DNA from 3 places in the Pseudomonas pohangensis genome. Region 3 is predicted to be linked to each of the others. Evidence: predicted binding sites of a transcription regulator. Region 3 holds the regulator's gene; each other region holds the start of a gene.

Region 1 (2,268 bases), 1.8 Mb from region 3:
TGAGTTCGGTGGCCTTTTCCTGGTAGTGACGGGCATAGGCGTCCAGCTCTGTCTGTAACTGCTCGACGGCCAGATCGTCGGCATTCAGTCCGTCCAGTTCTTCGAGCAGTTTCTGCTGCAAGCCGGGCAGCTCCAGAGGCTTGATCCGGTGCTTGCGCGCCAGGTTGTAGATGGCGTCGAGTCGCTCTTCCAGCAGTTGCTGGCGCTGCGGGTCAGCATCAAAGTGGTCGAGAAAACGATTCAGTTCGCCCACCGCTTCCTCGACCTGTATCTGCGCGCTGGTCAGCAGGCTGACGGTTTCACTGATGGCGCCGGTATGTCCGGGGAAGGCGGTCAGGCGTTGCAGGCTGGTGGCCAATGCCGACAGCACGTTGCCGGCATCACTGTCGCTGCACAGGTCGAGAACCTGCTTGCAGGCTGCAAGCAGCTGTTCGGCGTTGCTCAGGGTGCGGTGTTCCTGCTCCAGTTGCTCCAGTTCGTGATCACCCAGGGCCAGATTTTCCAGTTCTTCGATCTGGTAGCTGAGTAGCTGGTGCTGGGCCCGCTGTTCGTTGCTGTTGCTGGACAGGCGCTGCAGTTGCTGGCTGGTCTGGCGCCAGCGCTGAGCGGCCAATTGCACCTGACGGGCCAGTTCGCTGGCGCCGGCGAACTCATCGAGCAGGCGTCTATGGGTGTCGGTTTTCAGCAGCGACTGGTGCTCGTGCTGGCTGTGAATATCGATGAGTAGTTCGCCGAGGGCCTTGAGATCCGCTTGCGGGCAGGGGCTGCCATTGATGTAGGCGCGTGAGCGGCCTTCGGCGGTAATGACCCGGCGCAGGATGCACGGGCCGTCCTGATCCAGGTCGCGCTGGGCCAGCCAGTCGCGGGCTTCGGGTATTTCACTCAGATCAAAGCTGGCGAGGATGTCGGCCTTGTCACTGCCGGGGCGCACTACGCCGCTGTCGGTACGGTCGCCAAGGGCCAGGCCAAGGGCGTCGAGCATGATGGATTTGCCGGCACCGGTCTCGCCGGTGATCACCGTCATGCCCTGCTGCAGTTCAATATCGAGGTGTTCGACGATGGCGAAATTGTTCACAGCCAGATGGATCAGCATGGGGCACCTCGAATGTTGAATGCTGTGTATTTATACAGTATCCGATTTGCTGCTGACAATCACCTTTGCCCTTGAAGCCGGGCACACAGTCCCCATATAGATGCTCAGTGCAAGGCGGAAGCGTGTTGACGCCCCAATTGAGAGGAAAAGTTGATGGTTGACGAAGTGGATCTGGATAGCCCGAACCCTGAAGCCCGGCAAACTGCGGAGGCAGGCGAGGATTTGCAGGCGCGCATTCAAACGCTCGAAGAGCAGCTGGCCGAGGCGCAGGACCAGTCCCTACGGGTTGCTGCCGACATGCAGAACGTGCGTCGGCGTGCCGAGCTTGATGTCGAGAAGGCACACAAATTTGCGCTGGAAAAGCTGGTCACCGACCTCCTGCCGGTGGTTGACAGCATCGAGCGCGGACTTGAGTTGACCAGTGCGGATGATGAGGCGAGCAAGCCTGTGCGTGAAGGCATGGAGCTGACCCTCAAGTTGCTGGTCGATACCCTCAAGCGTTATCAGGTAGATGCGCTGGATCCACATGGCGAGCCCTTCAATGCCGAGCACCATCAGGCGATGGCCATGCAGGAAAGTCCCGAGGTGGAGCCCAACAGTGTGCTCAAGGTGTTCCAGAAAGGGTATCTGCTCAATGGCCGCCTGTTGCGGCCTGCCATGGTTGTGGTGAGCAAGGCGCCGTCTGCAACCCAGTCCTAGATCGATGGGTGTACTTGAAATTTCCAAGGCAACCCCCATCTGTTAGTTCAAGCGTTTAATGCTGCCGTGATGACCTGATTGCAGGTTGTGGCGGTAATCAAGAATCAAGTCAAAGTATTGGAGAATATTCATGGGCAAGATTATCGGTATCGACCTGGGGACCACCAACTCCTGCGTCTCCATTCTGGAAAACGGCAAAGCCAAAGTCATCGAGAACGCCGAAGGTGCACGCACCACGCCATCGATCATTGCCTATGCCAATGACGGTGAAATTCTGGTTGGCCAGTCGGCCAAGCGCCAGGCAGTGACCAATCCGCATAACACCCTGTATGCGGTGAAGCGCCTGATTGGCCGTCGTTTTGCTGAGGATGTCGTACAGAAAGACATCCAGATGGTGCCGTACAAGATCGTCAAGGCTGACAACAACGACGCCTGGGTCGAGGTCAACGGCCAGAAGATGGCGCCGCCGCAGATCT
Region 2 (2,268 bases), 230 kb from region 3:
ATCCATGGCGCTGCGCCGTACCGCTACGGCGCTATCCAGCACTGCCCGCATGCCCGGCCTCAGCTATCGACGTCTGCCAGCTCATCCACCGCAGCTGCGGCTTTTTGCGGTACAGGCGCAGCCAGCAGTTTGTCGCGGATCAGCTGTTCGACAGTGCGCGCCACTTCCGGATTGTCTTCCAGATACTTGGCCGAGTTGGCCTTGCCCTGGCCGATCTTGCTGCCCTGATAGCTGTACCAGGCACCGGATTTTTCCAGCAGACCAAGCTGCACACCCAAATCAATTATCTCGCCGTTACGGTAGATGCCCTTGCCATACAGAATCTGGAACTCGGCCTGGCGGAACGGCGGCGCCACCTTGTTCTTCACCACCTTGACGCGGGTTTCACTGCCGACCACTTCGTCACCTTCCTTGACCGCGCCGGTACGGCGAATGTCCAGGCGTACCGAGGCATAGAACTTCAGCGCGTTACCGCCAGTGGTGGTTTCAGGACTGCCGAACATCACGCCGATCTTCATGCGGATCTGGTTGATGAAGATCACCAGACAGTTGGCATTCTTGATGTTGCCGGTAATCTTGCGCAGTGCCTGCGACATCAGGCGCGCCTGCAGGCCGACGTGCATGTCACCCATTTCGCCCTCGATCTCGGCCTTGGGTACCAGCGCCGCCACCGAGTCGATGACGATCACGTCGATCGCATTCGAGCGCACCAGCATGTCGGTGATTTCCAGCGCCTGTTCGCCGGTATCCGGCTGCGACACCAGCAGGTCATCGACATTCACCCCGAGCTTGCCGGCATATTCAGGATCGAGCGCATGCTCGGCATCGACGAAGGCGCAGGTCGCACCGAGTTTTTGCGCTTCGGCAATGACCGACAGCGTCAGCGTGGTCTTGCCGGATGATTCCGGACCGTAGATCTCGACGATCCGGCCTTTCGGCAAGCCGCCAATGCCCAGTGCGATATCAAGGCCCAGCGAGCCGGTGGAAATTGCCGGGATGGCCTGACGCTCATGGTCGCCCATGCGCATGACTGCACCTTTGCCGAACTGCCGCTCGATCTGACCCAGAGCTGCCGCCAGTGCACGCTTTTTATTCTCGTCCATTGCCATCCTCACGTATTCAAGGGAGCCCATCGCTCGCCAACAACTGTATATGTAGACAGTAGTATTCCATATGGCAAGTACGCCGGCTACCCCTGCATGTATTTTTCTCTGAGCAACCGACGAACGTGATCACCCGGACTGATCAAGCTGTATCAGCAGTCTGCCAGTGGATCATCCCTGGGGCACAATGCGGTTTAATTCCTTACTCGCCTGCGCGCCAGGGACACCATGAAAACAGCTCTCCTGATCATCCTCGTACTACTGCTGACTGGCCTGGCCGTGCTGGCACTGCTAATCAACCGCTGGCGCAATTCGCCGCACGGCCGGCTCTCGCTAGCGGCAGCCATCATCGGCAAGCTGGCGGACTGGCAGGCTGCCAGTGGCGATAAGAGTCCACAGGCCATGCGTGCCAGCCGGGACAAGAGCATCGGTTTCTTCATCGCCCGTCCCGCCGGGGTCCACGCGGTTCGCGATCTGGACATTCCCGGCCCCGGCGTGGCACTGCCGGTCCGTATCTACACCCCGCAAGCCAGCCTCGCGGCACTGCCGATCATCATCTACTTCCACGGCGGCGGCTGGGTATTGGGCAATCTGCATTCCCATGACAACCTGTGCCGCACACTGGCCGCCAAGACCAGTGCCATCGTGGTTTCCGTGGATTATCGACTGGCCCCGGAGAATCCCTTTCCCGCGGCACTGGATGACGCAGTTGCCGCTCTGCACTGGGTAGCCGCCCATGCGCCAACCTTCAATGGCGATTCCACGAGGATCGCCTTGGCTGGCGACAGCGCCGGCGGCAACCTGGCGGCAGCCCTGAGCCTGCAGGCGCGCGAACAGCAGGGCCCGGCCATCGCCGCCCAGGCCCTGCTGTATCCGGCAGTCGATCTGAGCAATCTCGACCGGCCTTCAATCCTGCAATTTGCCCAGGGCCTGTTCCTGACCAGGGAGCGCATGGACTGGTTCATTGATCAGTACGTGCCGGACCAAGCCATGCGCAGCAGTCCGCTGGTGTCGCCGCTGCTGGCCGGTAACCACCAGCACCTGCCCCCGGCGCTGATCATCACTGCGGGGCTCGACCCGCTGCGCGACGAGGGTGAGGCGTATGCCGCAGCACTTGAACAGGCCGGCGTGGCAACCCGGCTAACGCGTATCGAGGGCGTGATCC
Region 3 (2,268 bases):
AACACTGACAGGTCGTCACCGATGCGTGGCTTGATCGCCAGCGCGTGCTCGACCAGCAGTTCGAGAAGCTCCTCCAGCGAGGCCTTGTACTCGGAATTGGCCTGGCGGCGATCCAGTTCACGCTCAAGGCTCTGGCTGTATGGTCCGAGGAAGCGGGAAAAGACTGCCTGAATCAGCGCTTTCTTCGAGCCAAAGTGATAATTGACTGCCGCAAGATTTACTTCTGCACGACTGGTAATCAGCCGCAAAGATGTTTCAGCAAAGCCCTTCTCGGCAAACAGTTGCTCTGCAGCATCCAGAATCCGCTCGACAGTTTCCGACTGGGCCATGATTTATTCACCTGACAAACAATCGTTTGAAACATACGTTTCACAACGAAGCCTTGTCAAGCAAACACGACATGGTGATGGGCGGAGGATTCAAAATATCCCAGCCATCGGCCTGAATCAACGGCCAGCAAGCACCAATACTGCCTCGGGGCAGGTTTGCAGCCGGCGCCCAAGAATACGCGCAATCGCCGGGCGAGCAGCGGTTAAAAGACATTGCCAGCAGCAGATCACTGTATATAATCACAGCAACTGTATAAACAAACAGAGAACATCATGCTCAAGCTGACTCCGCGCCAAGCTGAAATTCTGGATTTCATCAAACGCTGCCTGGAAGATAACGGCTACCCGCCCACACGCGCGGAAATTGCCCAGCAACTGGGCTTCAAATCGCCCAATGCCGCCGAGGAGCATCTCAAGGCATTGGCCCGCAAAGGTGCCATCGAGATGACCCCCGGTGCGTCACGCGGTATCCGCATCCCCGGCTTTGAAACTGTCGACGAAGAACCGGGCCTGCCAGTCATTGGCCGGGTCGCCGCCGGCGCACCCATTCTGGCCGAACAAAACGTCGAAGAGTCCTGCAAGATCAACCCTAATTTCTTTCATCCCAAAGCCGACTACCTGTTGCGCGTGCGCGGCATGAGCATGAAGGACATCGGCATCCTGGATGGCGACCTGCTGGCGGTGCATAGCTGCCGCGAGGCACGCGATGGCCAGATCGTGGTGGCACGCATAGACGATGAGGTCACGGTCAAACGCTTCAAGCGCGATGGCAACAAGGTCTGGCTGATCGCAGAAAACCCCGAGTTCGCGCCGATCGAGGTCAACCTGCAGGATCAGGAACTGGTGATCGAAGGTTTGAGTGTCGGCGTTATTCGCCGCTAGCACTTTCCGCACTTGGGGCAGGCAATGCTGAATACGCAATCGAGCGAGCGCGCACAGCTCTCCTTGTTTCACGGCGCCGCCAGCAAGCCGCAGGCAATACCTTTGCCCGGCGAACCAGCAGGCAGTGCCTGGGCCGGGCCTGTGGAATGCTTCAGCGAACTGGCTTTATGTGGCTCGAAGGAAAATTGCCTGCTACTGCTGGCACCTGTTCTGCGCGAATTGAGCCAGCAGGCAGGCGATCGCTGGCTGACCCTGATTGATGCACCGGCCTGGCTCACCCGCAGCTGGCTGCGCAACGCCGGGCTCAAGCGCGACGTCATCCTGCTGTTGAAAACCCGCAGTGCGGCTACTGCAGTCGAACTGGCCTGCGAGGCATTGCAACGGGGCCGCAGCCATACGGTAATCAGCTGGCTACAGGCACTGGACGCACATTCACGGCAAATGCTGACGTTGATGGCGCTGCAGGGACAAAGCCAGAGTCTGAATATTCGACTGGGCTGAAATAACCCGGACGGGCAGCCGGAATGTCGAGCTCGCCAAGCCGCTCAGTGCAGGACGCGCGTACCCTCTTCATTCAGCAAGCCACCTTCAGCTAGGCGCCCGGCCATCTGCACACCGACATTCAGCATCGCCTTGGCGACCTCGACTTGCTGACCCTGCAAAAACGCACGGGCGTCGGCTGAAAACTCCAGGGTAACCAGAGACTCCTGATCATCGCCACGACGCAAAACAATGCGCCCGTCAGGCAGCTCGACTATTTCAAGAAACGCTGTTGGCATGAATGCAACCCCTGATGAAAGCCGCCTAGTGTACCAGCCGTACCTGCCACGACCCTAACCCGTCCATCCTGCAGCTTCACCACTCGACCAGTGTTTCGCGAAAACGCATGGCCAGATTCTTCAGCGACTGCCGCCAGCTCTCGATCTGTTCGAGGCCGAGTTCCGGCTCGTCCTGCTCCAGACTGACGGCCTCGATCAGCGCCAGCCGCGGATCAACCTTGGCCACTTTCAGCTCCTGCGGTGGCTGATACAGCGCCTGATAGCTGAGCAATAGCTGC

Evidence for each region. The regulator LexA, encoded in region 3, represses DNA repair genes until DNA is damaged. The targets are predictions, from matches to a motif close to CTGTNTNNNNANACAG.
Region 1: a site for LexA is predicted at 1,116-1,131, ahead of recN (DNA repair protein RecN). Genes of this name have one in related genera too.
Region 2: a site for LexA is predicted at 1,147-1,162, ahead of recA (recombinase RecA). Genes of this name have one in related genera too.

Annotation. Positions count from the first base shown of each region.
Region 1 covers NZ_LT629785.1:554,914-557,181, forward strand. The annotation lists gene recN (DNA repair protein RecN) at 1-1,093, opposite strand, end outside; gene grpE (nucleotide exchange factor GrpE) at 1,247-1,792, shown strand; gene dnaK (molecular chaperone DnaK) at 1,923-2,268, shown strand, end outside.
Region 2 covers NZ_LT629785.1:2,596,045-2,598,312, forward strand. The annotation lists gene recX (recombination regulator RecX) at 1-51, opposite strand, end outside; gene recA (recombinase RecA) at 60-1,103, opposite strand; gene BLT89_RS12245 (alpha/beta hydrolase) at 1,332-2,268, shown strand, end outside.
Region 3 covers NZ_LT629785.1:2,370,378-2,372,645, forward strand. The annotation lists gene BLT89_RS11150 (TetR/AcrR family transcriptional regulator) at 1-329, opposite strand, end outside; gene lexA (transcriptional repressor LexA) at 603-1,211, shown strand; gene sulA (SOS-induced cell division inhibitor SulA) at 1,236-1,712, shown strand; gene BLT89_RS11165 (hypothetical protein) at 1,757-1,990, opposite strand; gene BLT89_RS11170 (DUF6586 family protein) at 2,067-2,268, opposite strand, start outside.